DNA from 4 places in the Streptomyces sp. NPDC007346 genome. Region 4 is predicted to be linked to each of the others. Evidence: riboswitches for the same ligand, from Rfam matches in the RefSeq annotation. Region 4 holds a riboswitch; each other region holds the start of a gene.
What was found. Region 4 has a riboswitch for cobalamin ahead of AB0917_RS21865 (cobalamin biosynthesis protein). Riboswitches for the same ligand answer to the same signal wherever they lie in the genome.
Positions count from the first base shown of each region.

Region 1: it holds a riboswitch for cobalamin, as region 4 does, so the genes downstream of both, AB0917_RS09305 (CoA-acylating methylmalonate-semialdehyde dehydrogenase) here and AB0917_RS21865 (cobalamin biosynthesis protein) in region 4, are expected to answer to the same signal.
Region 2: it holds a riboswitch for cobalamin, as region 4 does, so the genes downstream of both, AB0917_RS21140 (ABC transporter substrate-binding protein) here and AB0917_RS21865 (cobalamin biosynthesis protein) in region 4, are expected to answer to the same signal.
Region 3: it holds a riboswitch for cobalamin, as region 4 does, so the genes downstream of both, metE (5-methyltetrahydropteroyltriglutamate--homocysteine S-methyltransferase) here and AB0917_RS21865 (cobalamin biosynthesis protein) in region 4, are expected to answer to the same signal.

Region 1 is NZ_JBEYKR010000021.1:50,648-57,987, forward strand. Features, by position in the region: gene cobF (precorrin-6A synthase (deacetylating)) at 1-511, opposite strand, end outside; cobalamin riboswitch at 628-807, shown strand; gene AB0917_RS09305 (CoA-acylating methylmalonate-semialdehyde dehydrogenase) at 1,031-2,533, shown strand; gene AB0917_RS09310 (acyl-CoA dehydrogenase family protein) at 2,530-3,684, shown strand; gene AB0917_RS09315 (enoyl-CoA hydratase/isomerase family protein) at 3,681-4,748, shown strand; gene mmsB (3-hydroxyisobutyrate dehydrogenase) at 4,745-5,677, shown strand; gene AB0917_RS09325 (enoyl-CoA hydratase) at 5,758-6,519, shown strand; gene AB0917_RS09330 (short-chain fatty acyl-CoA regulator family protein) at 6,553-7,340, opposite strand, start outside.
Region 2 is NZ_JBEYKR010000081.1:21,900-29,239, forward strand. Features, by position in the region: gene AB0917_RS21115 (beta-ketoacyl-ACP synthase 3) at 1-827, shown strand, start outside; gene AB0917_RS21120 (beta-ketoacyl-[acyl-carrier-protein] synthase family protein) at 811-2,067, shown strand; gene AB0917_RS21125 (acyl-CoA dehydrogenase) at 2,143-4,134, shown strand; gene AB0917_RS21130 (acyl carrier protein) at 4,244-4,525, shown strand; gene AB0917_RS21135 (beta-ketoacyl-[acyl-carrier-protein] synthase family protein) at 4,522-5,745, shown strand; cobalamin riboswitch at 5,840-6,027, shown strand; gene AB0917_RS21140 (ABC transporter substrate-binding protein) at 6,088-7,131, shown strand; gene AB0917_RS21145 (iron chelate uptake ABC transporter family permease subunit) at 7,203-7,340, shown strand, end outside.
Region 3 is NZ_JBEYKR010000021.1:42,985-50,324, forward strand. Features, by position in the region: gene AB0917_RS09265 (electron transfer flavoprotein subunit alpha/FixB family protein) at 1-184, shown strand, start outside; gene AB0917_RS09270 (SidA/IucD/PvdA family monooxygenase) at 243-1,628, opposite strand; gene AB0917_RS09275 (aminotransferase class V-fold PLP-dependent enzyme) at 1,666-3,180, opposite strand; gene AB0917_RS09280 (hypothetical protein) at 3,177-3,317, opposite strand; gene metE (5-methyltetrahydropteroyltriglutamate--homocysteine S-methyltransferase) at 3,519-5,843, opposite strand; cobalamin riboswitch at 6,004-6,219, opposite strand; gene AB0917_RS09290 (hypothetical protein) at 6,631-6,828, shown strand; gene AB0917_RS09295 (VOC family protein) at 6,973-7,340, shown strand, end outside.
Region 4 is NZ_JBEYKR010000086.1:20,777-28,116, forward strand. Features, by position in the region: gene AB0917_RS21855 (putative cobaltochelatase) at 1-519, opposite strand, end outside; gene AB0917_RS21860 (cobyric acid synthase) at 516-2,186, opposite strand; gene AB0917_RS21865 (cobalamin biosynthesis protein) at 2,183-3,163, opposite strand; cobalamin riboswitch at 3,292-3,424, opposite strand; gene AB0917_RS21870 (hypothetical protein) at 3,575-3,805, opposite strand; gene AB0917_RS21875 (inorganic phosphate transporter) at 3,818-5,110, opposite strand; gene AB0917_RS21880 (class II aldolase/adducin family protein) at 5,387-6,046, shown strand; gene AB0917_RS21885 (hypothetical protein) at 6,173-7,300, shown strand.

The DNA.
Region 1 (7,340 bases), on a different contig from region 4:
GGACGGGGCGGCCGACCTGGTTGAGGGAGGTGCGGTGGCGGGCGGCGAGCGCGGAGACGCTGCTGATCCCGGGGACCACCTCATGGCCGAATTCCACCGTGCCCCGGGCCCGGATGTCCTCCAGGATCGCCAGCGTGCTGTCGTACAGGGACGGGTCGCCCCACACCAGGAAGGCCCCGCACTCCCCCGGCGCCAGCTCCTCGGTGATCAGGCGTTCGCAGATGTCGGCGCGGCGGTGGCGCCAGTCGTGCACCGCCGACGTGTAGCGCCCCCGGTCGCCCTGGGTGCGGTCCCGCCAGGGGTCCTCGGCCTCCACGACCCGGTAGGGGCCGGTGAGGTGCTCGGCCAGGATGTCGCGCCGCAGCCGGGTCAGGGACTCCTTCTCCCGGCCCTTGCCGAGCACGAAGAAGACCTGCGCCCTGCGCATCGCCTTCACCGCGGCGAGGGTCAGGTGGTCGGGGTCGCCGGCTCCCATGCCGATGACGAGGATGTGGCGTGGTGCGTCGCTCATGTCGGCCGATCATGCCAGGAGCGGTGCCGGGAATCGCGCCGGGGGCGAGGTGGGGTGGACTTACTAGGACGTCCAACTATATGTTCGTGAGCAGCGGGGTGGCCGGCGTGGAGCCGGGCACCCTCAAGGCCCGTGGTGTCAGGGAAGCCGGTGCGAATCCGGCGCGGTCCCGCCACTGTGACCGGGGAGTTCGTCCTCGCAGGACACGCCACTGACGGTGCAGGCGCCGTCGGGAAGGCATGAGGACGCGCGCTGATCCGGGAGTCAGGATACCGGCCGCGGGATGTTCCGTGTTTCCACGAGGATGGAGCAGACACGCATGGCACCGGTCCGCACCCACGGCCCCGCAGGCCCGTCCCGGCGAGCGGTTCTCCCCGCCCCCTGACGGCCCCCGCCCTTCGCGTCCCCGACGGCAGGCCCTTCCGCGACCACGCGCACCCGACCGGTGCGTGTGCCGGTGGGAGCTGTGCGCCATCCCCGGTTCTCTCCTGACGATCTCACCGACGAGAGCAGGCTTCCATGGTCCGCGAACTCACCCATTTCATCGGCGGCAAGCACACACCCGGCACCTCGGGCACCTACGGCGACGTCTACGACCCCAACACCGGCCGCATCCAGGCCCGGGTGCCGCTGGCCGGCCGGTCCGAGACCGAGGCGGCCATCGCCGACGCCGCCGAGGCCCAGCTCGAATGGGGCGAGTGGAACCCGCAGCGCCGGGCCCGCGTCCTGCTGCGCTTCCTCCAGCTGGTCGAGAAGGAGAAGGACTCCCTGGCCCGGCTGCTCTCCTCCGAGCACGGCAAGACCGTGGCCGACGCGCACGGCGACATCGCGCGCGGGCTGGACGTGGTGGAGTTCGCCGCCGGTGTCCCGCACCTGCTGAAGGGCGAGTTCAGCGACAACGCGGGCTCCGGGATCGACGTCCACTCGCTGCGCCGGCCGCTGGGAGTGGTGGCGGGCATCACCCCGTTCAACTTCCCGGCGATGATCCCCCTGTGGAAGGCCGCACCCGCTCTGGCCTGCGGAAACGCCTTCATCCTCAAGCCCTCGGAGCGGGACCCGTCGGTGCCGCTGCGGCTGGCCGAACTCTTCCTGGAGGCGGGGCTGCCGCCCGGGGTCCTCAATGTCGTCAACGGCGGCAAGGAGGCCGTGGACACCCTGCTGGAGGACCCGCGCGTCAAGGCGCTCGGCTTCGTCGGCTCGACGCCGATCGCCGCGCACATCTACGCCACGGCCGCCGCCCACGGCAAGCGGGCGCAGTGTTTCGGCGGGGCGAAGAACCACATGATCGTGATGCCGGACGCCGACCTGGACCAGGCGGTGGACGCGCTGATCGGCGCCGGTTACGGCTCGGCGGGTGAGCGGTGCATGGCGATCTCGGTCGCCGTCCCGGTCGGTGAGGACACCGCCGACGCGCTGGTGGCCAAGCTCACCGAGCGGATCGCCGAGCTGCGGATCGGCCGCTCGGACGACCCCGACGCCGACTTCGGGCCGCTGGTGGGGCGCGACGCGGTGGACCGGGTGCGCGGCTATGTCGACCTCGGCGTCGAGGAGGGTGCCGAACTGGTCGTCGACGGGCGGGACTTCACGCTGGAGGGCCATGAGGAGGGGTTCTTCGCGGGCGCCACGCTCTTCGACCGGGTCACCCCGGACATGCGGGTCTACCAGGAGGAGATCTTCGGCCCGGTCGTCTGTGTGGTCCGCGCGGCGGACTACGAGGAGGCGCTGCGGCTGCCCTCGGAGCACCCGTACGGCAACGGCGTCGCCCTCTTCACCCGGGACGGCGACATCGCGCGCGACTTCACCCGGCGGGTCGACACCGGCATGGTCGGCGTCAACGTGCCGATCCCGGTCCCGGTGGCGTACCACACCTTCGGCGGCTGGAAGCGGTCCGGCTTCGGCGACCTCAACCAGCACGGACCGGACGCCATCCGCTTCTACACCCGTACCAAGACCGTCACTTCGCGCTGGCCCGCCTCCGGGATCCGGGACGGCGCGAGCTTCACGATTCCGACCATGGGGTGACCGCCGTGACCACCCTGCTCAGCGACGACCAGCTCGCGGTCGTCGAGACGACACTCGACTTCGCCCAGGAGCACCTGACCCCGCACGCCGTGGCCTGGGACCAGGACAAGCACTTCCCCGTCGACGTCCTGCGGAAGGCGGCGGGGCTCGGCCTGGGAGGCGTGTACGTACGGGAGGATGTGGGCGGCTCGGAGCTGTCCCGCTCGGACGGGGTCCTCGTCTTCGAGGCCCTGGCCACCGGCTGCCCGTCCGTGGCGGCCTATCTCTCCATCCACAACATGGTCGCCTGGATGGTCGACCGGTACGGCTCCGAGGACCAGCGCGTCCGGTACCTGCCGGAGCTCTGCACCATGGAGCAGCTGGGCAGTTACTGCCTGACCGAACCGGGCGCCGGCTCCGACGCCGCCGCGCTGCGCACCCGTGCGGTGCGCGACGGCGACCACTACGTCCTGACGGGCACCAAGCAGTTCATCTCCGGGGCGGGCGCCACGCACCTCTACATCGTGCTGGCCCGCACCGGCGAGGACGGGCCCGGCGGGATCTCCGCGTTCCTCGTCGAACGGGACGATGCGGGACTCTCGTTCGGGGCCAACGAGAAGAAGATGGGGTGGAACGCGCAGCCCACCCGGCAGGTCGTGCTGGACGGGGTCCGCGTCCCGGCCGACCGGCTCCTGGGCGCCGAGGGCGAGGGCTTCCGCATCGCGATGAACGGTCTCAACGGCGGCCGGCTCGGCATCGCCGCCTGCTCGTTGGGCGGGGCGCAGAGCGCGCTGGACCGTTCCCTGGCCCATCTCGCGGACCGGGAGGCGTTCGGCGGCCGGCTGCTGGACTCCCAGGCGCTCCAGTTCCGGCTGGCCGACATGGCGACCGAACTGGCCGCCGCCCGCGCCCTGTTGCGGCAGGCCGCCGAGGCGCTGGACCGGAAGGTGGGCGGGGCACCGGAGTTGTGCGCGATGGCCAAGCGCTTCGCCACCGACACCGGCTACTCGGTGGCGGACCGGGCGCTCCAACTCCACGGCGGCTACGGCTATCTGGCCGAGTACGGCATCGAGAAGATCGTGCGGGACCTGCGGGTCCACCAGATCCTGGAAGGGACCAACGAGATCATGCGCGTGATTGTGGCCCGGAGCCTGACGGGAGCCCTGCGATGAGCGAGGAGCTCGTGCTCGCCCGCACCGAGGGGCGTACGGGGGTGCTGACCCTGAACCGGCCGAGGGCGCTCAACGCCCTCACCCACCCGATGGTGGAGACGATCGCGGCGGCCCTGGAGCGGTGGGAGCACGACCCCGAGGTGGGAGCCGTCGTCATCACCGGGGCCGGGGAGCGCGGCCTGTGCGCGGGCGGCGACATCCGGTCCATCTACGAGGACGCCCGCGCGGGCGGCAGGGCGTCGGCCGCGTTCTGGCGCGACGAGTACCGGCTCAACGCCGCGATCGCCCGCTATCCGAAGCCGTACGTGGCGGTCATGGACGGCATCGTGATGGGCGGCGGAGTCGGCGTCTCGGCGCACGGCAGTGTCCGGATCGTCACCGAGCGGTCCAAGGTGGCCATGCCGGAGACCGGGATCGGTTTCGTGCCGGATGTCGGCGGCACGTATCTGCTGGCGCTGGCCCCCGGCGAGCTGGGCACCCATCTCGCTCTGACGGGTGCGGTGGTGGGGGCCCGGGACGCCCTGCTGTGCGGGCTGGCCGACCACTTCGTACCGGTGGACGACCTGCCCGCGTTCCTCGCCGGGCTGCGGACCGAGCCGCCGGCCTCCGTGCTGGGCCGCCACGTCCAGGAGCCGCCTGCGGGGGTACTGGAGGCCGACCGCGCCTGGATCGACCACTGTTACGCGGCCGACACGGTCGAGGAGATCGTGGAGCGGCTGCTCGCCTCCGGCGCCCCGGCGGCCGGTGAGGCGGCCGAGGCGATCCTCGGGCGCTCGCCCACCGCGCTCAAGGTCACCCTCGCCGCGCTCCGCCGGGCGCGCGAACTCGGTCCGCTGGAGCGGGTGCTGGAGCAGGAGTACCGCGTCTCGTACGCGGCCCTGGCCTCCCCCGACCTGGTGGAGGGCATCCGGGCCCAGGTGATCGACAAGGACCGGACACCTCGTTGGTCGCCCGGCACGCTCGTGGAGGTCACCGACGCGGACGTGGCCCGCTACTTCGCTCCGACCGGCGACGAGGGGCTCTCCCTCGCCGCGGACGACTCACCGCAGGAGGTGCCCTGGTGACCACCACCACGACCGTCGCGTTCATCGGCCTGGGCCACATGGGCGGCCCGATGGCCGCCAACCTGGTGCGGGCCGGGCACCGGGTGCTCGGCCACGACCTGGTGGAAACCTGTCTGGCGACCGCCGTGGCGAGCGGGGTGGAGCGGGCGGGGTCCGCCGCCGACGCCGCCGCGGTGGCCGATGTGGTGATCACCATGCTGCCCGCCGGACGCCATGTCCTCTCGCTCTACGGGGAGCAGGGGCTGCTCGCGGCGGCCCGCCCGGGGACCCTGTTCGTCGACTGCTCGACCATCGACGTGGCCGACTCCCGCGCCGCCCACGCGGCGGCCGCGGCGGCCGGTCACCGCTCGCTGGACGCCCCGGTCTCCGGCGGGGTGGTGGGCGCGGAGGCGGGCACGCTGACCTTCATGGCCGGGGGCGAGGAGTCCGCGTTCGCGCGGGCCGAGCCGCTGCTGTCCGTGATGGGCAAAAAGGCGGTGCACTGCGGGGCGGGCGGTGCCGGGCAGGCGGCGAAGATCTGCAACAACATGATCCTCGGCGTCTCCATGATCGCCGTCAGCGAGGCGTTCGTGCTCGCCGAGAGCCTCGGCCTCTCCGACCAGGCCCTGTACGACGTGGCGTCGGCGGCCTCCGGCCAGTGCTGGGCGCTCACCGTCAACTGCCCCGTCCCCGGCCCGGTCCCCACCAGCCCGGCCAACCGCGACTACCGCCCCGGCTTCGCCGCACCGCTGATGGCGAAGGACCTCTCCCTGGCCGCCAACGCCCTGCGCGCGGGCGGCATCGATGCCGAACTGGGTCTGCGTGCGGCCGAGTTGTACGCACGGTTCGCCGAGGGCGCCGGGGCGGACCAGGACTTCTCGGGAATCGTCCGCGCCATCCGGGCGGCTTCACCGAGCACCACCGATACGCAGAAGGGCGCCACCACGTGAGCGAGAACAGTGAGACCGAGAACGGCTCGGGCAAGAGCGGCGGGAACGAGAGCGCGTCCACCCCGGGCCCCTACGAAACCATCCTGGTCGAGCGCCGGGGCCGTACCGCCCTGCTCACCCTGAACCGGCCCAAGGCGCTCAACGCGCTGAGCCTGGACGTCATGCGCGAGACCGTCGAGGCGACCGAGGCGCTGGACCGGGACCCGGACGTCGGCTGCATCGTCATCACCGGCAGCGGGGCGAAGGCGTTCGCGGCGGGGGCGGACATCAAGGAGATGCAGCCGCAGAGCTACATGGACATGTACCTCAGCGACTGGTTCACCGCCTGGGACCGGCTCGGTCAGCTCCGTACGCCGACGATCGCCGCCGTACGGGGCTACGCCCTGGGCGGCGGCTGCGAGTTGGCCATGCTGTGCGATCTGGTGATCGCCTCGGACACGGCCGTCTTCGGGCAGCCGGAGATCCGGCTCGGGGTGATCCCCGGCATCGGCGGCTCCCAGCGGCTGACCCGGGCGGTCGGCAAGGCCAAGGCGATGGACCTCTGCCTGACCGGCCGGAACATGGACGCCGAGGAGGCCGAGCGGGCCGGTCTCGTCTCCCGGATCGTCCCGGACGCGGACCTGCTGGCGGAGGCGCTCGCGGTCGCGGACACCGTCTCCGGCATGTCGGCGCCCGTCGCGATGATGGCGAAGGAGGCGGTGAACCGCGCCTTCGAGACCACCCTCGCCGAGGGCGTCCGCTTCGAACGCCGCCTGTTCCACGCGGTGTTCGCGACGGCCGACCAGAAGGAGGGCATGAAGGCGTTCACCGAGAAGCGGCCCGCGGAGTTCACGCACCGCTGACCTCCGTGAGCGCGGTCCACCCGCCGCGGGCCACTACGAGGGGCGCTCGTCCGGCGCGGCCGAGCCGTCGGCGACCACCGGATACGGCACATGGGTGCGCCGGTCGGGGTCGACGGCCAGCCGGCCCCCGGCCGGAGGCCGGGCCCGCTGGGCGCAGTCCCGCCGTTCGCAGATCCGGCAGCCGAGCCCGATGGGTGTCGCGGAGCCGGGCGCGTCCAGGGCCATGCCCTCGGCGTACACCAGGCGGTGGGCGTGGCGCAGTTCGCAGCCGAGCGCGACGGCGAAGTCGGCCCTGGGCGCGCGGTGCCCGAATCCGCCGCGCGTCACGGTCCTGGCCACCCAGAAGTACCGCTTGCCGTCCGGCATTTCGGCGACCTGGGTGAGGATGCGGCCGGGCGCGGAGAACGCTTCGTAGACCGTCCAGAGCGGGCAGGTGCCGCCGAGCCGGGAGAAGTGGAAGTCGCTGGCGGACTGCCGTTTGGAGATGTTGCCCGCCCGGTCGACACGCAGGAACGAGAAGGGCACGCCCCGGCCGCCGGGGCGCTGGAGGGTGCTGAGGCGGTGGCAGACCGTCTCGAAGCCGACGCCGAAGCGGGCCTGGAGGAGTTCGATGTCGTAGCGCAGCTCCTCGGCGGCGCGGTGGAAGGCGGCGTACGGCATGAGCAGGGCGCCGGCGAAGTAGTTGGCGAGGCCGATGCGGGCCAGACCGGCGGCCTGCCCGGAGGCGAGTTCACCGCCGGCGACCAGGGTGTCGAGCAGCGATCCGTGCTCCAGCAGGGCGAGTTGGGTGGCCAGCTGGAAGGCGCGCTGGGCCTCGTTGA
Region 2 (7,340 bases), on a different contig from region 4:
AGGCGGTGGTCCTCGCCACCGCCACCCCCGACCACCTCTGCCCCGGCACCGCGCCCGCCCTCGCGGCCCGGCTCGGGCTCGGCACCGTACCGGCGCTGGACATCGCCGCCGTGTGCAGCGGCTTCGTCTACGGGCTCGCCCTGTGCCACGGGCTGATCGCCTCGGGGCTCTACGGGCGCGTCCTGCTGGTCGGCGCCGACGTCTACTCCACCTGGCTCGACCCCGCCGACCGCTCGGCCGGTGTCGTCTTCGGCGACGGGGCGGGCGCGGCCCTGGTGGCGGCCGGGCGGACCGGTGACCCCGGGGAGCTGCTCGCCTTCGACCTGGGCAGCGACGGCACCGGCCACGACCTGATCACCGTCCCCGGCGGCGGTGCCCGCGCCCGGTCCGGCGGGAGACCGCCCGCACCGGGCGACGCGTACTTCCGTATGCGGGGCGCGACCGTCTACCAGCACGCCGTCGAGCGGATGACCGACTCCTGCCGCGTGCTGCTGGCGCGGGTGGGCTGGGACCCGGCCGAGGTCGACCACTTCGTGCCGCACCAGGCCAACGCCCGGATCCTGCGCGCGGTCGCGGACCGGGTCGGTATCGGGCCGCGGCGCTGCGTCACCCATCTGGAGCGGGTCGGCAACACCGGCGCCGCCTCCATCCCCCTCGCCCTGGCCGACGCGGCGGGCCGGGGGCTGCTGCACGGCGGGGACCGGGTGCTGCTGACCGCGTTCGGGGGCGGATTGACCTGGGGTTCGGCGGCACTTCGATGGCCGGGGACCCCGCAGACCATTTCCACGGATTCTACGGAAGGAACACAGCATGTCGCACTCCGCTGATCAGGGCGCCGGAGCCGGCGCAGGCGCCGCCGTCGCGGTGACGGGGGTCGGCCTGGTGACGCCCGCGGGGGCTGACGAGCACAGCTTCTGGGAAGGGCTGTGCTCCGGGCGCTCCACCGCCCGGCGATGCGATGAACTGGCCGGTCTCCCGGTCGACTTCGCCTGTCCGGCCGACTCGATCGACCTGGACGAGGCGGTGGGCGGCCGCTCGGTGTGGCGGATGGCCCGGTTCGTGAAGCTGGCCGTCGTCGCGGCCCGGCAGGCCGTCGCCGACGCCGGTCTCGACCCGGCGGTGTGGGACGGCCACCGGGTCGGCGTGGTGCTCGGCGTCGGCGTCGGGGGCGTCTCCGTCCTCGTGGACAACGCCGCGAAGCTGGCGGCGTCGGGGCCCGCGGCGGTCTCCCCGCTGCTCGTCACCATGATGATCCCCAACGCGGCGGCGGGCGAGGTCGCCATCGCCCTGAAGGCGGGCGGTCCGAGCCTCGCCCCCGCCACCGCCTGCGCCTCCGGGGCCACCGCCGTCGCCGTCGCCCGCGACCTGCTGCTCGGCGGCTCCTGCGACGTGGTGGTGGCAGGGGGCGCAGAGTCGGTGCTGACGCCCCTGGTGGTGACCGCGTTCGCCCGGATGGGCGCGCTCTCCACCCGTACCGCCGACCCGGCGGGCGCCTCCCGGCCGTTCGCCGCCGACCGGGACGGCTTCGTGATCGGCGAGGGCGCCGCCATGCTCGTCCTGGAGCGCGAGGAGTCGGCCCGCGCCCGGGGCGGACGGGCACGCGCCCTGCTCACCGGGGCCGGCTCCAGCACCGACGCCCACCACCCCACCGCCCCGGCCCCCGACGGGCGCGGTGCCCAGCGCGCGGTGCAGGAGGCCCTGGACCGGGCGGGCTGGGCGCCGGGCGATGTCGACCACATCAACGCCCACGGCACCTCCACCCCCCTCAACGACGCCATGGAGACCGCCCTCATCTCCCGGCTCTTCCCGCACCGCCCGCCGGTCACCGCGCCCAAGGGCGTCGTCGGACACACCCTCGCGGCGGCGGGCGCGATCGAGGCGGTCGCCACCGTCCTGACGCTGGAACGTTCCCTCATCCCGCCGATCGCCAATCTGGACTCCCTCCCCGACGCCTTCCCGCTCGACTGCGTGGTGAAGGAGCCCCGCCACCAGCGGGTCGAGCGGGCGGTGAGCCACTCCTTCGGCTTCGGCGGGCACAACGTGGCGCTCGCCTTCCAACGCACCTGACCCCGCAGGGCTGTTCGGGAACGGTGAGGGGTGTCCTCACCGTTCCTTGATCGTTACTCTGTCGTGACCGTATCCATGCATGAACCATCCCTGCCCTCCACGGACGCTCTGCTCACCCGAGTGCTCTACGGCGACAACTTCCGCCAGGAGCACGCGTTCTGGCGTCGGCTGCTCACGACAGAACCGTTTCGGCGTTCCGGTGGCGGCACCCCCGACGAACGGCTCGACCTCGCCTACCACCGGCTCCGCATCCTCAACGACACGCTCGACTGCGGCGCCAGGCTGGCCGCCGACCCCCGCGCACTGGCCGCCCTGCACGAATGGCTCGGCCCGGTCGACCCGTCGCTGACCACCGTCGCCGGCATCCACTACAACCTCTTCCTCGGCAGCCTCCTCGACCACGACCCGCGCACACCGCGCGACCTCTCGGACTTCCTGGAGCTGCGGTCCATCGGCACCTTCCTCTGTACGGAGGTGGCGCACGGCAACGACGCGGCGGCCGTCGAGACCACCGCGACGTACGACCCCGAACGCGACGGCTTCGTCCTGCACACCCCGCACGCCGGAGCCCAGAAGTTCATGCCCAACACCAGCCCCGCCGGGGGCCCCAAGACCGGCGTGGTGGCCGCCCGGCTCGTCGCCGACGGCACGGACCACGGGGTCTTCCTCTTCCTCGCCCCGCTCACCGACGAGGTCAGCGCCCTGCCCGGCGTACGGGTACGGCGGCTGCCCGCCCGGATGGGCTCCCCGGTCGACCACTGCCTGACCTCCTTCGACCGGTACTTCGTCCCGCGCGAGGCACTGCTCGCGGGGGACCAGGGGCGGGTCGGTCAGGACGGGCGGTTCACCAGCGAACTGGCCAGCAAGCGCAGGCGGTTCCTGCTCTCCATCGGGCGGGTCACCCCCGGCAAGCTCTCGATGAGCGCCTGCGCGGTCGGCTCCGCCCGGGTCAGCCTCGCCATCGCCGTCCGCTACGCGGGCCACCGGCTGGTCTCCGGGCCGCGGGCCCCCCAGCGGATGCCGGTCTACGAGCACCGCTCCCACCACGGCCCGCTGGCCGGGGCGATGGCCACCGTCTTCGCCATGAGCCTGCTGCACCGCAGGGCGCTGGACCGCTGGGAGTCCGCCCCCGAACCCGACCGGAACGAGGCGGAGCGCCTGGTCGCCGTCGCCAAGGGGTGGATCACCTGGCAGGCGCGCGGCGTCATCGTCGAGTGCCGGGAGCGGTGCGGGGCGCAGGGGCTGCTGGAGAACAACGGCATGACCGAGCTGTTCACCGGCATCGAAGGCGCGATCACCGCCGAGGGCGACAACCTCGCCGTACACGCCAAGGCCGCCGCCGAGATGCTGTTCAGCGTCACGGTCCGCGAGGACGAGGAGGACGGGCGGCCCGGCGAGCTGGACGACCCCCGCTTCCTGGGCCGGCTGCTCGCCGCGGTGGAGGACATCTGGTTCGACCGCGCCCGGGAGCGGATGAGGGCCGCCCCGGCCGGCGACCCGCTCGGCCGGTGGAACGCGGCGTCGGGTCCCGCGCTGCGCGGGGTGGAGGCGTACGGCTACCGGCAGGCGAGCGAGGCGTACGAGCAGGCCGCGGCCTCCCTGCCCGAGGGGCCGGCCCGCGAGCGCCTGACCGAACTCCACCGGCTCTTCGCCCTCCAGTGGGTCGCCCGCAACAGCGGTGACCTGCTGGCGGCCGGACGGCTGACCGCCGAACAGGTCACCTTGCTGCCCGACGCGGTGGAGCGGCTCATCGCGACCGTGGCCCGGCACGCCCCCGACCTGGTGAAGTCGTTCGCGCTGCCGGAGCGCCTGATGTCGGACTGGCCGATCGCGGGCCCCGGCTACGCGGACGCCTACGACGACCCGGAAGGGCCGTGGCACCGGGGCCGCACGGCGGGATTCCGCCGGCCCGCCTGTGGCAGCAAGCGCCGTCCGCTGCGCGAGAAGGTGGCGGCGCTCGGTACCCGCGGAGTGCTGCTGGCGTACTGGGGAACCACATCGATGCTCTCCCGATGGTTCGAGAAGCCGCAGGTGAGCGTAGACGAATCGGTTCGCCCCAAGGCGTAACCGGAGGATCGTCATCCAGTTACATCGGGCGGTGGGGTCGCGTTCGACCACCCGCCCTTCATCAAGTCGCCGACGAGCTGCCGATGAGCCGCCGATGAGAGGAAACACCGTGAAGACCCAGACCATCCACCCGAAGATCACCGAGGTGCTGACCGCGACGTTCAAGGTGCCCGTAGTCGAAATCCTGCCGGACTCCACGATGGACAGCCTGGAGATGGACTCCCTGGCGGTCGCGGAGTTCGCCGTCATCATCAAGGAGACCCTGGGCATCACCGCCGACTCCGAGAAGCTCTACAAGGACGCCACGCTGGCCGACATCTCCGCGTTCATCGACGCGGCCGTCGGCGGCGAGGCGGCGGGCAGTGCGGTGCCGGTGAGCAACACCCGATGAACCGACCCGCCATCGCCGTCACCGGCCTGGGGATGATCACCCCGGCCGGCCACACCACCGACACCACCTGGGACGGGGTCCGCCGCGGGGAGTCCTTCGCGCGCACCGTCCCCGAACTGCACGGCTGCGCCGTCGACTTCGCCTGCACGGTCTCCGGCATCGACCTGGACGACGCGGTGGGCGGCCGCACCGCCTTCCGCATGGGCCGGTACGTGAAGCTCGCCGTCCTCGCCGCACGGGAGGCGGTGACCGACGCAGGGCTCGACCCCGCCCGCTGGGACGGCGCCCGCGTCGCCGTCGTCGTCGGCACCAGCAGCGGAGGATCCGCCGGACTCACCGATCAGGCCGTCGCCCTGGAGCGGCGCGGCCCCGAGGCCACCTCGCCCTCGGGCATCCTGCTCACCATCCCGAGCATGCCCGCGGCCGAGATCGCCATCCAGATGAAGGCCACGGGCCCCAGCCTGGCACCGTGCACGGCCTGTTCCTCCGGGGTGACCGCCCTCTCCGTGGCCCGCGACATGCTGGCGCTGGGCCGGTGCGACATCGCGATCGCCGGAGCCACCGAGTCGACCGTCTTCCCCATCGCCATGACCGGCTTCGCCCGCTCGGGCGCGGCGGCACCGGGGGACGGGGACCCCGCCCGCCTCTGCCGCCCCTTCGCCGCCGACCGGGCCGGACTCGTCATGGGCGAAGGCGCCGCGATCATGGTCCTGGAGCGGGCCGCCGACGCCCGTGCCAGGGGAGCGGCCCCCCGGGCGCTGCTGGCCGGCGCCGGCGCCACGACCGACGCCCACCACCCCACCAGCCCGCACCCCTCCGGGCAGGTCGCACAGGCCGCCGTCGACGCGGCGCTGGCCGACGCGGGCTGGCGGGCCGAAGACGTCGACCACGTCAACGCGCACGGGACCTCGACCCCCCTGAACGACGCGACGGAAGCCGCCCTCATCAGCCGGGCCTACCCGCACCGGCCGCCCGTCACCGCCCCCAAGGGCGTACTGGGCCACTGCATGGGGGCGGCCGGCGCGATCGAGGCGGGGCTGACCGTCCTGACCCTCCAGCACGGCATCGTCCCGCCGATCGCGAACCTGGACGCCCCCGACCCCGGGTTCACCATCGACTGCGTCACCAAGATCCCGCGCGAACTGCCCGTACGGCGGGCCGTCAGCCACTCCTTCGGGTTCGGCGGACAGAACGCGGTGATCGCCCTGGAGGCTCCGTAAAGGGGCGGCCGGGCCGGTGCGGCGGGACGATCCCGCGCCGCACCGGCCCGCGCGGACCGGTCCGCGTACCGGCTCTGAGCTGCACGAAGAGCCGTGATAGCTTGCCGGGGCCAGTCGAACCCCAGCGACGGGGTCAGGGAATCCGGTGCGAGACCGGAACTGACGCGCAGCGGTGAGGGGGACGGGCGGGGCCACGGCCACTGGAGCACGGACGTGCTCCGGGAAGGCGTCCCGCCCGGACGAACCCGAGTCCGAAGACCTGCTGGCACCCGCGCCCCGCACCGGGGCACGGGAACCGTACGACGGGCTCCGCGGCTGGGCCCAGAGACACCGAGGTCCTCCGTGCTGTCCACGCCTGCTCCGATACGCACCGCCGCCCTGCTCGCGGCGGGCGCCGTCCTGCTCACCGCCTGCGGCGGCGGGTCCACCACGTCGTCCGCCGACGGCGGCGGCCAGGCCGACGGCTTCCCGCTCACCCTCGAGAACTGCGGGCGCACCGTCACCGTGAAGGCGCCGCCCCAGCGAGCCGTCTCCGTCGACCAGGGATCGACGGAGATCCTCCTCTCGCTCGGCCTCGCCGACCGGCTCGCGGCCACCGCCACCTGGACCGACCCGGTCATGAAGGGCCTGGAGAAGGCCGACGGGAGCGTCGAGCGCATCTCCGAGAACCGGCCCTCCTCGGAGAAGGTCCTCGACAAGGAGCCCGACCTCGTCACCGCCTCCTTCGCCTCCACTCTCGCCAAGGGCGGTGTCGCCCCCCGCGAACAGTTCGAGAAGCTGGGCGTCCCCACCTACATCTCGCCCGCCGACTGCATCGGCAAGGACAACAGCGGCGGCGGTGACGGAGCCCGTACCGCACCCCTCACCATGGACAGCGTCTACACCGAAGTCCGCGAACTGTCCCAGGTGTTCGGCGTCCCCGAGCGCGGCGACGCCCTGGTGAAGAAGCTTCAGGCACGCGTGGAGAAGGCCACCGACGGCGTCGACGCGTCGGACACCTCCCTCCTCTACTGGTTCTCCGACTCCAAGGCCCCCTACCTCGCGGGCTGCTGCGGCGCCCCCGGTGTCATCACCCGGGAGCTCGGCGCGAAGAACGTCTTCGACGACACCCACGACGAATGGCCCCAGATCAGCTGGGAGACCGTCGCCGACCGCAACCCCGACGTCCTGGTCATCGGAGACCTGACCCGCACGACGCAGACCGCCGAGAGCGCCGAGAAGAAGATCGAGTTCCTGGAGTCCAACCCGGTCACCAGGACCATGGACGCCGTCAGGAACCGCCGGTACGTGCTGCTCAGCGGCCAGGCCATGAACCCCACCATCCGGACGGTCGAGGGCCTGGAGAGCGTCGCCGCCGCTCTGCGCACCTTCGGGCCCACGGGGTGAGCGGCGGCAAGGGGGCGGTGCGGGAGGCCGTGGACCCGAAGGCGCCCGCGCCACGGGTGGCGCCGGGCCCGGTGTGGAGCGGCGGCCCGCTCGCGGCGCTGCTCTGGATCGGCGGTCTCCTGCTCCTGCTGCTCTCCGTCGCGGTCGCCGTCACGATCGGGCCCGCCCGGATCTCCGTCCCCGACGTCTGGTCCGCCGTCGCCTCCCAC
Region 3 (7,340 bases), on a different contig from region 4:
CATCGCTTCGGGTATCTCGGGAGCGATCCAGCACCGGGCGGGGATGCAGACCTCGAAGACGATCGTGGCGATCAACAAGGACGCCGAGGCCCCGATCTTCGACCTCGTCGACTACGGCGTCGTCGGTGACCTCTTCACCGTCGTGCCCCAGCTCACTGAAGAGATCAACACCCGCAAGGGCTGACACCCACGCCAACCCCGCCCTGGGCCGCACGGTGACCACACCGCGCGGCCCAGCGCCGTTACCGCCGCTGCTGCGCCATACGGTCCGGCGCCCCGATGCGGTGCTCCGCGCCGAGGCCGAACGTGGTGAAGGCGGTACGGCCCGGGAGGGGGTAAGTCTCCTTGCCCGTCAGTGAGTTGATGATGACGGCGGAGCGCCAGGCGGCCAGGCCCAGGTCGGGGGCGCCGACCCCGTGGGTGTGCCGTTCCGCGTTCTGTACGAAGACGGATCCCTCGATCTCCGGTGCGAGGACCAGTCGTTGGGCCTCGTCGACCTGGGGGCGCCCGGCGTCGTCGCGGACGATGTACGGGTCCAGGGCGGCGAGCAGCGTGTCGACGGGGCGCTCCCGGTACCCGGTGGCGAGGACGACCGCGTCGGTGGTGAGCCTTCCCCGGGCCTCCTGCTGGCCGTGCTCGACGGCCAGTTCGATGCGGCCGCCGTCCGTGGTGGTGGCGCCGGTGACCTCGATGCCGGGGGTGAGGGTGACGTCGGGCCAGTCGCCGCCGAGGCTGCGCCGGTACAGCTCGTCGTGGATGTCCCCCAGCGTGTCCCCGCTGACACCCTTGTAGAGCTGCCACTGGCTGGGCAGCAGCCGGTCCCGGGTGGCCTGCGGGAGCCCGTGGAAGTAGCGGGTGTAGTCCGGGGTGAACTGCTCCAGGCCGATCTTGCTGTACTCCATGGGCGCGAAGGCCGGGGTACGGGCGAGCCAGGTGAGCCCCTCCGCGCCTTCGGGCCGCAACCGCAGCAGGTCCAGCAGGACTTCGGCGCCCGACTGTCCCGAGCCGACGACGGTGACGTGCCGGGCGGCGAGCAGCCGGTCCCGCTGGGCGAGGTAGTCGGCCGAGTGCAGGACGAGGGCGACGGGGTCCGCCGCCAGGGCCCTCAGCGATTCGGGGACGTAGGGCGCGGTGCCGACGCCGAGGGCGAGGTGACGCGCATGGGTCGGCCCGCCCCCGAGGGTCTCGCCGTCCGGACCGAGCCGGGTGACGTCGACGGCGAACGCGCCCTGCCCCGCGTCCCAGGCGATGGCGTCGACGCGGTGGCCGAAGTGGGTGGAGGGCAGTTCGGTGCTCACCCAGCGCAGGTAGTTGTCGAACTCGGAGCGGTGGATGTGGAAGCGCTCGGCGAAGTAGAACGGGAAGAGTCTGCGGCGGGTCTTGAGGTAATTGAGGTAGCCCCACGGGCTTGTGGGCTCGACCAGGCTCACCAGGTCGGCCAGGAAGGGGACTTGGAGGGTGGCGCCCTCGATGAGCAGTCCGGGGTGCCAGTGGAAGGCGGTGCGCTGCTCGTGGAAGGCGCTGCGCAGGCCTGGCACACCGTCGGCGAGCGCGGCGAGCGAGAGGTTGAAGGGCCCCGCACCCACCCCGAGCAGGTCGAGGGGCGGGGTTCGCGGTCCGGGCGTCATCGGGTTCCTCCCACAAGGTTCGTGCGCATCGGCAACGTCATGGCGACAGCCTTTCCGTCGCCCGGACCTCAATATCGCTCCCGCCGACTCCGCCGACGCCGTCGCCCCCTTCGGCCGCCGCCCGCTCCGCCGCCTCCGTCACCAGGTCGAGCAGCGGCAGCAGGTCGGCGCCCCCGGCCTCCGGGTGCAACAGGGTGGCCTTCAGCCACAGCCGGTGCCGCCCGTCACCGTCCTCGGCCACCGCCCGCCCGAGGACGGCCCGCCCGTCCACGAGCAGCGTACGGCGGACCTCGGCGACGACGGCGTCCCCCGCCTCCGGTTCCAGCCCGTCGGCGACCGCCGGCCGGAACAGCACGGTGCTGATCCCGATCTCGCCGGGCCGGCGGCGCAGTGCGGGGTGCGCGTCGACGGCCCGGCCGAACTCCTCCGCCGTACGTACGCAGTGCTCGACCAGTTCGCCCAGTCCACGGCGGCCCAGGGCCCGGAAGGTGACCGCGATCTTCAGTGCGTCGGGGCGCCGGGTCGTACGGATCGAGCGGCCGAGCAGGTCGGGGAGTCCGGCCTCGGTGTCGTCGTCGGCGTTGAGGTAGTCGGTGCGCAGGGACAGCGGGGCGAGCAGGGCGGTGTCCGCGACGGCCAGCGCCCCGGCGGCGACCGGCTGCCAGCCGAGTTTGTGCAGGTCGAACGTTACGGAGACGGCCTGGTCGAGACCGGCGAGCCGGGGCGCCAGTCGCTCGCTGAACAGCAGCGGGCCGCCGTACGCCGCGTCGACGTGCAGCTCGGCGCCGTGCCGGTCCGCGATCCGGGCGATCTCGGGGAGCGGGTCGATGCGCCCCTCGTCGGTGGTTCCGGCGGTGGCGACGACCAGGGCCGGTCCGCCGCCGAGCCCGGACAGGGTGCGGTCCAGGCCGGCGGGGTCGATCCGGCCGTCGTGGCAGGCGACGACGGCCGGGGCGGGGAGGCCGAGCATCCAGGCGGCGCGGTGCACGCTGTGATGGGCGTTGGCACCGGTCACCACCCGCAACGGCCCCGACGCTCCCGCTCGTTCGCGGGCGAGGAGCAGGGCGACCAAGTTGGACTCGGTGCCGCCGCTGGTGATGAGGGCGTCGGGCGCGGGGGCGTCCGGGTGGACGAGCCGGGCCAGTGCGGCCGTGGTCAGATCCTCGATGACGCCGGCGGCGGGCGCCTGGTCCCAGGAGTCCATCGACGGGTTGAGGGCCGCCCCCGCCAGGTCGGCGGCGACCGCCACGGCCAGCGGCGGGCAGTGCAGATGGGCGACGCAGGCGGGGTCGGCCGGGTCGGCGGCCCCCTCGGCGACCGCGCGCACCAGGTCCCCGAGCGCGGCCTCGGCACCGACGCCCTCCTCGGGCAGCACCGGGGCGCACAGGTCGGTGGTCCGCCGGGCCACGGCGTCCGGTCCCCCGGCGGGCAGCGGCCCGCCCCGGGTCCGGGCGGCGCTCTCCAGAGTGTCCAGGACGAGGGCGGTCAGGGTGCGCAGGTGGCCGGGGCCGGGTACGCCGCCCGCGAGGAGGTCTCCCGTACCGGCGCTCACACCGCACGCCCCGGGGGGAGTTCGGCGGACAGCGGCCCCTTGGAGCGCGGCATGGCGAAGCCCTTCGGTCGGAGTGCACGGCGGGCGACGGTGATGCCCGCGCGCAGGGCGACCCCGGCCAGGGGAAGATCCACCACCGGGGTTCGCCGGTTAGGCTAACCTAACTCCGCCCGCGCGGAGGAATGCCCTCACGCACACGGTCCGATCGATGGGCGCCGAACTGCCGTTCGGCCGAACGCAGTCGGGGGCCGAACCGGGCGGCGTACGGCGCCGGGCGACCCGGTGCGGGGGCGGTGGTGGCCGCCCCCGCACCGGGTCGGATCATGCACCGGGTCGGGTCATGCCGTTTCGGTGGGCAGCTCCGCGCGGATCTCCCGCGCGGCGGCGACCAGGTTCTCCAGGGAGGTCCGGGTCTCGGGCCAGCCCCGGGTCTTCAGGCCGCAGTCGGGGTTCACCCACAGCCGCTCGGCCGGGATGGCCTCAAGTCCCTTGCGCAGCAGGGCCGCTGCCTCCTCGGTGCTCGGGATGCGCGGGGAGTGGATGTCGTAGACGCCCGGTCCGGCCTCACGGGGGTAGCCGTGGACGGCCAGTTCGCGGGCGACCTGCATGTGGGAGCGGGCGGCCTCCAGGCTGATGACGTCGGCGTCGAGGTCGTCGATGGCCTGGACGATGTCGCCGAACTCCGCGTAGCACATGTGGGTGTGGATCTGGGTGTCCGGCCGTACCCCGGCGGTGGCCAGGCGGAAGGACTCCGTCGCCCACTCCAGGTACGCGGCGTGCTCGGCGGCCCGCAGCGGCAGCGTCTCGCGCAGCGCGGGCTCGTCGACCTGGATCACCGAAGTACCGTTCGCCTCCAGGTCGTTCACCTCGTCGCGCAGGGCGAGGGCCACCTGGCGGGCGGTCTCGCCGAGCGGCTGGTCGTCACGGACGAAGGACCAGGCGAGCATGGTGACCGGACCGGTGAGCATGCCCTTGACGGGGCGCTCGGTCAGCGACTGCGCGTACGCCGTCCAGCGCACCGTCATCGGCTCGGGGCGCGAGATGTCGCCGGCCAGGACCGGCGGCCGGACGTAACGCGTGCCGTAGGACTGGACCCAGCCGTGCTGCGTGGCCAGGTAGCCGGTGAGCTGCTCGGCGAAGTACTGCACCATGTCGTTGCGTTCGGGCTCGCCGTGGACCAGGACGTCGAGTCCGGCCTTCTCCTGGAAGGAGAGGACCTCGCGGATCTCGTCCTTGATGCGCTCCTCGTACCCGGCCTCGTCGATCCGGCCCGCCCTCAGGTCGGCGCGGGCGGTGCGGAGTTCGGTGGTCTGCGGGAACGAGCCGATCGTGGTCGTCGGCAGCAGCGGCAGCCCGAGGTGGGCTCGCTGGGCGACCGTGCGCTCGGCGTACGGCTGGGAGCGGCGGCCGTCGGCGTCGGTGATCGCCGCGGTACGGGCCCGGACGGCCGGGTCGCGGGTGATGACGGCGTCGGTACGGGAGGCCAGGTCGGCCCGGTTGGCGGCGAGTTCGGCGGTGATGGCCTCGGTGCCGCCGGACAGACCGCGCGCCAGGACGACGATCTCCTCCGTCTTCTGCTTGGCGAAGGCGAGCCAGCGGGCGATCTGCGGGTCGATGTCCCGCTCGGCCCCGGCGTCCAGCGGGACGTGCAGGAGGGAGCTGGAGGCGGAGACGTCGACGTGGTCGGCGAGGCCGAGGAGCGTGCCGAGGGTGGCGAGCGACTTCTCGTAGTCGTTGATCCAGATGTTGCGGCCGTTGACGACGCCCGCGACCAGGCGCTTGCCGGGCAGTCCGCCCGCCGCGGCGAGGTCGGCCAGGTTGGCGGCGCCCGACTCGGTGAAGTCCAGCGCGAGCCCCTCGACCGGGGACTTGGCGAGCACCGGCAGCGCCTCGCCGAGCCGCCCGAAGTACGAGGCGACCAGCAGCTTGGACCGGTCGGTGAGGGAGCCGAGCTCGCGGTAGGCGCGGGCGGCGGCGTTCAGCTCGGCCGGGGTGCGGTCCTGGACGAGGGCGGGCTCGTCGAGCTGCACCCATTCGGCGCCGGCGGCCCGGAGGTCGGCGAGGACCTCGGCGTACACCGGCAGGAGCCGGTCCAGCAGGGTCAGCGGCTCGAAGTCGGCGGCCACACCGGGGGCCGCCTTGGCGAGCAGGAGGTAGGTGATCGGGCCGACCAGCACCGGGCGCGGGGTGTGGCCCAGCGCGAGGGCTTCCCCGAACTCGGCGACCTGCTTGGAGGAGTCGGCGGTGAACACCGTGTCCGGGCCCAACTCGGGCACCAGGTAGTGGTAGTTGGTGTCGAACCACTTGGTCATCTCGAGCGGGGCCACGTCCTGCGTACCGCGGGCCATGGCGAAGTAGCCGTCGAGGGCGTCGGTGCGGACCGCCTCGCGGTGCCGCTCGGGGACAGCGCCGACCATGACACTGGTGTCCAAGACGTGGTCGTAGTACGAGAAATCACCGGTCGGCACCTCGTGGACTCCGGCCTCGGCGAGCTGCTGCCAGGTTCCCCGGCGCAGTTCGGCGGCGGTCTGCCGGAGGGTGTCCGCGTCGACGCGGCCCTTCCAGTAGCCCTCGATGGCCTTCTTCAGTTCACGGTTCTGACCCTGGCGGGGGTAGCCGTACACGGTGGCCCGTGCTGCCGCGGCTGCGGGCTTCGCTGTCACGTGACTCTCCTTCGCGAGCATGTCTCCAGCTGATCCCGGGACGGGACGCGGACGCGAAGGGGTGACGTATCGGGTGGAGAACCGACACGTTGACCGTGTCCGTCCACCCGACGGTTACGCCGACCCGCCCACGAGGTCACCGGGAACTCCGCACGCGATCGGTCGCGTGCGGGCAACGGGCAGGTCTTCGGACTCGCGGGCACGTCTGCCGGGGCAGACACCTACTGGCCGTCGCTTCCCAGACCCGGCCGGGCCCAGTGCGTATGACGGCGGTCGTTCCCACTCACCGCTGCGGGGCAGTCCCGGATTCCCACCGGGTTCCCTCTTACGGCACCCTGCCTGGCGGGCAGGGCGAACCAGTTGCACCGGTCAGCCTAAGGGGACGACCACCCGGCGCACACCGTTGTTCAGACTTCGGACGGTGATCTGAGACACGGGCGCCTCCCCTCCGGGTCACGTCCGGCCGTTCCCCGGGCGTTCCGGCGCGGTGCGGCCGGCCCGGCAGCAACGCCGCGGGGAGCAGCGCGAGCGCCGCGAGGACGAGGAGCGCCGCCCCAGCCGTGCAGCTCCGCCTCGGCCGGCGACCACAGGCCTTCCTCATCCGTTCGGCCGTTCGCCACCCGCTCCCTGACTGCCGGTCAGGTCGCTGACCTCGACTGTGCGGAGCCAGTGACTCAGATGTAACCGAATGGCGTAGGCGGACCGGAACCACAGAGCGCCACAGGCCGTTCTTCTTGCCAATACACGGCCGCCGACCCGCGGCGGCGACGAGCGAGGGAAGCGCCATATGAAGAAGACAGTCGGGTGGGCCCAGGACGGCGACGACTGGACGATCACCGTGAACGGCACGCTGTACCGGGCCGTCGAGCGGCCCGCCGACGGGCGGGTGCACGACTATCTGGTGCGGGGCAACGACCTCACCGCCGAGTGCCCGACCCTCGGGCACGGGCTCGGAGTGATCCGGGCGCACGAGTCCCGGAGCTGACCTCCGGCCGGGTCCGGCGACGAGGTGCGGCGGCCGCCCGCGCCTCGACGCGACCCGCCGCCTCCTGTCCGGGCCCCGCTCACGGGCCGGGGCCCATCAGCCGCGGAGCGGGCGGCTGCCGGCCGCCCGAGGGACAATCGGGGCATGACTGACACACCCCCGCGGATCAACGCCCTGGTCGTCGACGCCGCCGATCCCGAGCGGCTGGCCGCCTTCTGGTCCGAGCTGCTCGGCAGGCCGGTCGTGGACCGCACCGGTCCCTACGTCTGGCTGCGGCGGGAGAACGGCCAGGGCCTGGGCTTCCAGCGGGCCGGTGAGCCCAGGCCGGGCAAGAACCGCGTGCACGTCGACATCAGCTCACCCGATCCGGCCGCCGAGCAGCAGCGGGTCGAGGCGCTGGGCGGGCGCCGGCTGGAGGAGTACGCCGACGGCGGGTTCCTGGTGATGGCCGACCCCGAGGGCAATGAGTTCTGCGTCATCCCCGAGGGGTCCGTGGGCATGGACGAGCGGGG
Region 4 (7,340 bases):
CCGTGCCGCATGGCGTACGGAGACGCCTTCGCGCTCGACGTACGAGGCACCCATGGCGGCCGCGTCCAGCAGCAGGTCCACCAGGTGGTCGTGGAGGAGGTTGACCTCGTCGACGTACAGGATCCCGCGGTGCGCGTCGGCCAGCAGCCCCGGCTCGAACGCCTTCACGCCCTCCGAGAGCGCCCGCTCGATGTCCAGCGCCCCCACGAGCCGGTCCTCGGACGCGCCGACGGGCAGCTCCACGGTCCGCGCGGCCCGCGACACACCGGCGGCCCGCGCGTGCGGCCCGTCGGGGCACGCCGGGTCGGGGGAGGCGGGGTCGCAGGAGAACCGGCACCCCGGCACGACGGAGACCTCGGGCATGAGGGCGGCCAGTGCGCGGACGGCGGTGGACTTGGCGGTCCCCTTCTCGCCCCGCACGAGCACACCACCGACGGCCGGACTGACCGCGTTCAGCAACAGCCCGAGCCGCAGGTCGTCCTGCCCGACGATCGCGGTGAAGGGATACGGCGTACTCACTTGGCCTCCTCGTCGACATGAACATCAGCAAAATCAGGGCCTGCGGCCCCGGGCTCGGCGGCTGGGCCGAATCCGGCGGACCCGGCAGGCCCGAGCCCCTCCGGCGACCCGGGAGCGGGTCCGGGGGCGGCGCCCCGGCTCTCCGGAGCACCCGCGCCCGGCGAAGGCGCCCCCGGCGGCACGAACGGCAGCCCCGCGGGCGCGCCCCCCTCGATCAACCGCCACAACGCGTCCGTGTCCGCGTGCTCCTCCACCAGATCCCCCAGCCGGTCCAGCTGCTCCTCCCGCAGCACCCCGAAGCTCGTGTCCGGCGCGGGAACGAACCGCCGCCCCGCGGCCCCGGCCACCTCCACCAGGAACCGCCGCCGGAACGCGTCGCTCTCCAGCGACCCGTGCCAGTGCGTCCCCCACACCGACCCCACCCGGCACCCGTCCAGGAACGGTTCGCCGCCCCGCACATCGGCCACCCCGTGGTGGATCTCGTACCCCTCCACCGGCTCCCCGAGCGCCGAACCCACCGGCCGCGCCAGCGTCTTGGCCCGGTCGAACCGGATGCGTACGGGAAGGAGCCCCAGCCCGTCCACGACCCCCGCCCGCGACTCCACCTCGTCCTCGATGCGCTCACCGAGCACCTGGAACCCGCCGCAGATCCCCAGCACCGGCCGGCCCTCCGCCGCCCGCCGCACCAGGGCGTCCGCCAGGCCCCGCTCCCGCAGCCAGGCCAGCGCCTTCACCGTGCCGCGTGTGCCGGGCACGACGACCAGGTCCGCGTCGGCCAGCTCGTCGGCCCGGTCCACGAACCGCACGACGACGCCCGGTTCGGCGGCCAGCGCGTCCACGTCCGTGAAGTTCGACATCAACGGCACCGCGCAGACCGCGACCCGCAGCACGTCCTCGCCGTGCGGGGGAGCCACGACCGACTCCCGTACCGCACCCCGCAGGGAGACCCGCAGACCGTCCTCCTCGTCGATGCCGAGGCCGTGGGTGTACGGCAGCACCCCGTACGTCCGCCGCCCGGTGAGCCCGTACAGCATGTCCAGGCCCGGCTCCAGCAGCGAGACGTCGCCCCGGAACTTGTTCACCAGGTACCCCGCGACCAGCGACTGGTCCTCGGCGCTCAGCAGCGCCGTGGTCCCGAAGAACGAGGCGAAGACCCCGCCCCGGTCGATGTCCCCGACCACCAGCACGGGGAACTTCGCGGCCCGCGCGATGCCCATGTTCACGATGTCGGTCCGTCGCAGGTTGATCTCGGCCGGCGACCCGGCGCCCTCGCAGATCACCGCGTCGTACGTCGACCGCAGCTGCTCCAGACAGTCCACGACCGTCCCGAGCAGCGCTTCCTGCCGGCCGCCGTGGTAGCCACGGGCGCTCATCTCCCCGACCGGCTTCCCCATCAGGACGACCTGGCTGGAGCGGTCGCTGCCGGGTTTGAGCAGGACCGGGTTCATCAGGGCGGTCGGCTCCACCCGGGCGGCCTGCGCCTGCATCGCCTGGGCGCGCCCGATCTCGGCGCCCTCGCGGGTCACGAAGGAGTTGAGGGACATGTTCTGCGCCTTGAACGGCGCGACCTTCACGCCCCGGCGCACCAGCCAGCGGCAGATGCCCGCCGTGACGACGCTCTTGCCCGCGTCCGAGGTGGTCCCCGCCACCAGCAGCCCGCCGCTCATGCCCGCCCCCGCTTCCGTCCGGTGGACGACCGCCCCGCGGCCATCCGTCCCACGGCCATCCGGCCCACCACACACACGCCGAGGGCCAGCACCCCCACCCGGCGCGACAACCGCACCGCACGTTCGATGTCGGCGCTCCGCACCTCTCGCCCGGCCTCCCCGTTCAGGACCGGCCGGTGCTCGACGCGCCCGGCGTACGCCAGCGTCCCGCCGAGCCGTACGCCGAGCGCCCCCGCGAACGCGGCCTCCACCGGGCCCGCGTTCGGGCTCGGGTGGCGCCCCGCGTCGGCCCTCCAGGCGCGTACGGCCTGACGGGGCCTGCCCCCGCCCACCACGGCCAGCGCGGCCGTCAGCCGGGCACCGGGCCACCCCGCGAGGTCGTCCAGGCGGGCGGAGGCCCAGCCGTAACGGCGGTGGCGGGGCGACTTGTGGCCGACCATCGCGTCGAGCGTGTTCACGGCCCGGAAGCCGACGAGTCCCGGCACCCCGCCGATCGCCCCCCACACCAGCGCGCCGACGACGGCGTCCGAGGTGTTCTCGGCGACCGACTCGACGACGGCGCGGGCGATCTGCGGCCCGTCCAGGGCCTGCGGATCACGCCCGCACAGATGCGGCAGCCGCTCCCGGGCCACGTCCAGGTCCCCGGCGGCCAGCGCGCCCCCGATGGCGCGGGCCTCCCGGCCCAGCGACGTACCGCCGACGACCGACCAGGTGGTGGCGGCGGTCAGCGCGACGGCGAGCGCGGGGCGTGTCCGTACGGCACGGGCGGCCAGTGCGGCGGCCCCGACGGCGCCTCCGGCGCACACGAGGGTGTGCAGCGCGCCCCGGCCCCGGTCGTCGCGCCACAGCAGGGACTCCACCCGCGCGGCGGCCCGGCCGAAACCGGCGACGGGATGGCCCCGGCGCGGGTCGCCGAGAGCCGCGTCGGCGATGATCCCGGCGGTGGCGCCGTACGCGAAGACGCGATCGACACGCACGGCGTCAGGCCGTCGTGGGGCGGGAGGTTCCGGCGTCGGGGGGTACGGGATGCGGCGCTCGGCGGCCAGACATGGCGTTAAGTCCTTAACTCAGGGTCCGCGCCCTGGTTCGACGTGACCGGCGACGAGAGTCTCCTGGCTTCCGGATCCGCAGTTCCCCCGGCCTTCCAGCCCGCGTGGCGAGGGCCGTGACATCCGGTGTGGGGGAGTGCTCCCCGGTGACAGTGGCGGGACCGCGCCGGATTCGCACCGGCTTCCTCTGCTGTCGCCGTAAATGGCTCCGGCAGTCCACCACGCTGCGAGAACAGCCGTCAACTTGCTGTTGACCAGCGGAGGGCCAGTGTGCGCAGACGCACATCGGGCCGGACACACAGGAGTGTGCCCGGCCCGAGGGAGTGCGCTGGGTGCGCGTCAGGCGACGATCAGATAGATCCCGTACGCGACCGCCGCCGCGCACAGCGCGAAGGAGGCGTACGCGCCGGTGCGCGCCAGGACGGTCGACCCGCCGGAGGAGCTGCTGCCGACCGGGGCCGACAGTTTGGAGAGGGCGACGATGCCCACGGTGAAGAGGCCGACCAGCGCGACGGTGACCACGAGACTGACACCGAAGACGGAGGCGAGAGCTGCCCAGTCGATTTTCATACGGATCTGTCCTTACACCGTGGCCGAGGGCCGCGCCGTGTCGTCGGGCGCAGCGGTCGGGGCCGGGATGGTGGTCATGAGGTCGGTGGGGAGGGGACCGATGGGCGGCGGCTGGACCGCGGCGATGGCCGTGGTGACGACGCCCTGTGGCTCCCCGGTGGTGGCCGAGCCGTCGATGTCCGTGCCGTCGACGGCCGTGTCGTTGACGTTGGTGTGGTCGACCGGCTGGCGGCGCGAGGCCAGCCAGATGGCGAAGGAGCCGCCGACCAGCAGGAGCGCGGTGACGGTGATGCCCCACGGGCCCTGCTTGGTGAGGAACTCGGCGCCCGCGCCGACCAGGCCCGCGGCCGGGAGCGTCAGGCCCCAGGCGACGAACATCCGGGTGGCGGTGGACCAGCGGACCACGCCGCCCTTGCGGCCGAGGCCCGCGCCCATCACGGCACCGGAGCAGGACTGGGTGGTGGAGAGCGAGAAGCCGAGGTGCGAGGAGGCCAGGATGACGGTCGCCGCACTGGTCTGGGCGGCGAAGCCCTGCGGCGGCCGGAGGTCGGTCAGGCCCTTGCCCATGGTGCGGATGATGCGCCAGCCACCGAGGTAGGTGCCGAGCGCGATGGCGATACCGGCGGAGACGATGACCCACATCGGCGGGTTGGAACCGGGGGCCAGGACACCGCCGGTGACCAGGGCCAGGGTGATGATGCCCATCGTCTTCTGGGCGTCGTTGGTGCCGTGGGCGAGCGAGACCAGACCGGCCGAGGCGATCTGCCCGGCCCGGTAGCCCTTCGCCGTCGACTTGAGCTGGTTCGGGTCGGTGACGTTCCGGTTGATGCGGTACGTCAGCCGCGTGGCCAGCATCGCGGCGAGACCGGCGACCAGCGGGGCGGCGATGGCGGGGAGCAGCACCTTGGTGACGACGGTGCCGCCGTTGATCGAGGACCAGCCGGCCGACATCACGGCGGCGCCGATCAGACCGCCGAACAGGGCGTGGGACGAGCTGGAGGGCAGGCCGACCAGCCAGGTCAGGAGATTCCACAGGATGGCGCCGACGAGCGCCGCGAAGATGACCTCGGTTCTGATGCCGTCCTCGTTGACGATCCCGCCGGAGATCGTCTTGGCGACCTCCACCGACAGGAACGCGCCGATCAGGTTGAGAACGGCGGACATGGCCACCGCTGTCTTGGGCTTCATCGCGCCGGTCGAGATGGTGGTCGCCATCGCGTTGGCGGTGTCGTGGAAACCGTTCGTGAAATCGAACACGAGAGCTGTTACGACCACAATCGCAAGCAGCAGCGTGATGTGTTCCATTTACCCAGGCAATCGTTCGACGTCAGTGGCTCGTGGACCGTAGGCAACCTGGGTGAACGGAAGATGAACTGGGCAGGGCGCTGTGGTGACCCCAATCGGAGTGCGGTGGTTCCGCTTGTGTGCGGGAGAGGCCACGGGGGGCCGGTGGGGCACCCGCTGGTCTGCCCTTTGCCCCCCGTTGGGGAAGTTTTTGACAGCGGTTTCGGCCCTGGAGGAGATCCCGGTCACGTGGGGCAGGCCGTTCCGGTTCCGCGCCCCCGCGCCTACGCTCGCCCCATGAGCGAGCAGCAGCCGGAATCAGTCGTCCGGGCCTGGCGGGAGGTGGTCGACACCGCCCGCAGGAGCGCCGCCGACGGGCTGGTCGTCGGCGCCTCCGGCAATGTGTCGGCCCGCGTCGGAGACCTGGTCCTGGTGACCCCCAGCGGGGTGCCCTACGACCGGCTCGGACCCGGGGACGCGGTCGGGGTCGACCTGAGCGGACGGCAGGTGCTCGGGAGGCTCAGGCCGACCAGCGAACTCCCCCTCCACCTCGCGATCCACCGGGAGACCGACGCCACCGCCGTGGTCCACACCCACGCGGTGCACGCCACCGCCGTCTCCACCCTCGTCACCGAGGTGCCGCTCGTGCACTACGCGGCGGCCATCCTCGGCGGCCCCGTCCGCACCGCCCCCTACGCCCGCTACGGCACCCCGGAGCTGGCCGACGCCATGCTCACCGCCCTTCAGGGCCGTACCGGCTGCCTGCTGGCCAACCACGGCACCGTCACCTACGGCTCCACCCTCGACCAGGCCTACGAGCGCACCGCGCAGCTGGAGTGGCTCTGCCGCCTCTGGCTCACCGCGAGCGCCGTACCGGGCCGCACCCCTGCCCTGCTCGACGAAGCCCAGCTGGCCGAGGTGACCGAGGCGCTCAAGGGGTACGGGCAGCCGGGCTGAGAGGGGACCTCGCGCGGCGGACCCCACCGCCGGGGCCCCCGCCCGCCCCGGACCGCGACACGCCCGCCCCGCACCGGACGGCCCCGTCCACTGGCATCGCGCCGCCCGCCCCACGACACTGGAGCGGTGCGCCCGGCAACTGCGACGGCAACGGCCGTCACCACGATCCTCGGCGCCGGCGCGGCAGCGGTCGCGGCCGGCCGGTACGCCAGCGACGCCGCCCTCAAGGCGGCGCCCAGACGCCCCCTCCCCGCCGACCGCAGACTCACCGTGCACGCCACGGCGATCGGGCGGATCACCCTGACCCGCTCCTTCACGGCGCTCCGTCCCGGCACGTACGGGATCGAGGGCCCCGGCGTCCACGCCGTGGTCGGGCCCGTCGTCGAGGGGGCCGAGTCCACCGCCGACACCGTCGTGCGCACTCTGGAGCGGGTCACCCACGGCATCCTGGAACCGGGCGCCAAGGTCCGCCTCACCCCCGAGCTGTACCGCGGGGACCCGGGCAGCGCCCTCGGCCTGGAGTACCGGGAGGTCGAGATCCCCGGCGAACTCGGCGGACTGCCCGCCTGGTGGGTGCCCGGCGACCGCGACACCTGGGTCATCGCCGCACACGGCCTCGGCACCACCCGCGAGCACCCCATGAACCTGATGGGCTTTCTGAGCGGCATGCGGATCCCGGTGCTGGACATCGCCTACCGGGGGGACGCCGGAGCCCCCCGCCCCGCCGACGGCCTGAGCCACCTCGGCGCCTCCGAATGGCGCGACCTGGACGCCGCCATGCGCTTCGCCGTGCGCTACGGCGCCCGGAAGGTGATCCTCTACGGCTGGTCCACCGGCGCCTCCATGGCCCTGCACGCCGCGGTCGACTCCCCGCTGCGCGAGCGCGTCGAGGGCCTCGTCCTGGACTCCCCGGTCATGGACTGGCAGACCACCCTGCGTGCCCTGGCCGCCGCCCGCGGAGTCCCCGCCGCCCTGCTGCCGCTGGCCGTGCGCGCCGCCCAGGGCCGGACCGGGATGACCTCGGCCCCGCTCCTGGACACCTCCGTGCCCGGCACGCTGCCCGCCCCGACGCTGATCCTGCACGGCCCGGACGACACGATCGCCCCCTGGGGCCCCTCCCAGGAGCTCGCGGCCCGCCGCCCGGACCTGGTCGGCCTCCACACCGTGCGGCAGGCTCCGCATGCGTCGATGTGGAACGCCGACCCCGGCCGCTACGAAGAGGCCCTCAGGCGCTTCCTCACGCCCTTGATGTGAGGCGATGCGGGGATCGGTCCCTTTGGTCGCCGCACCGCCG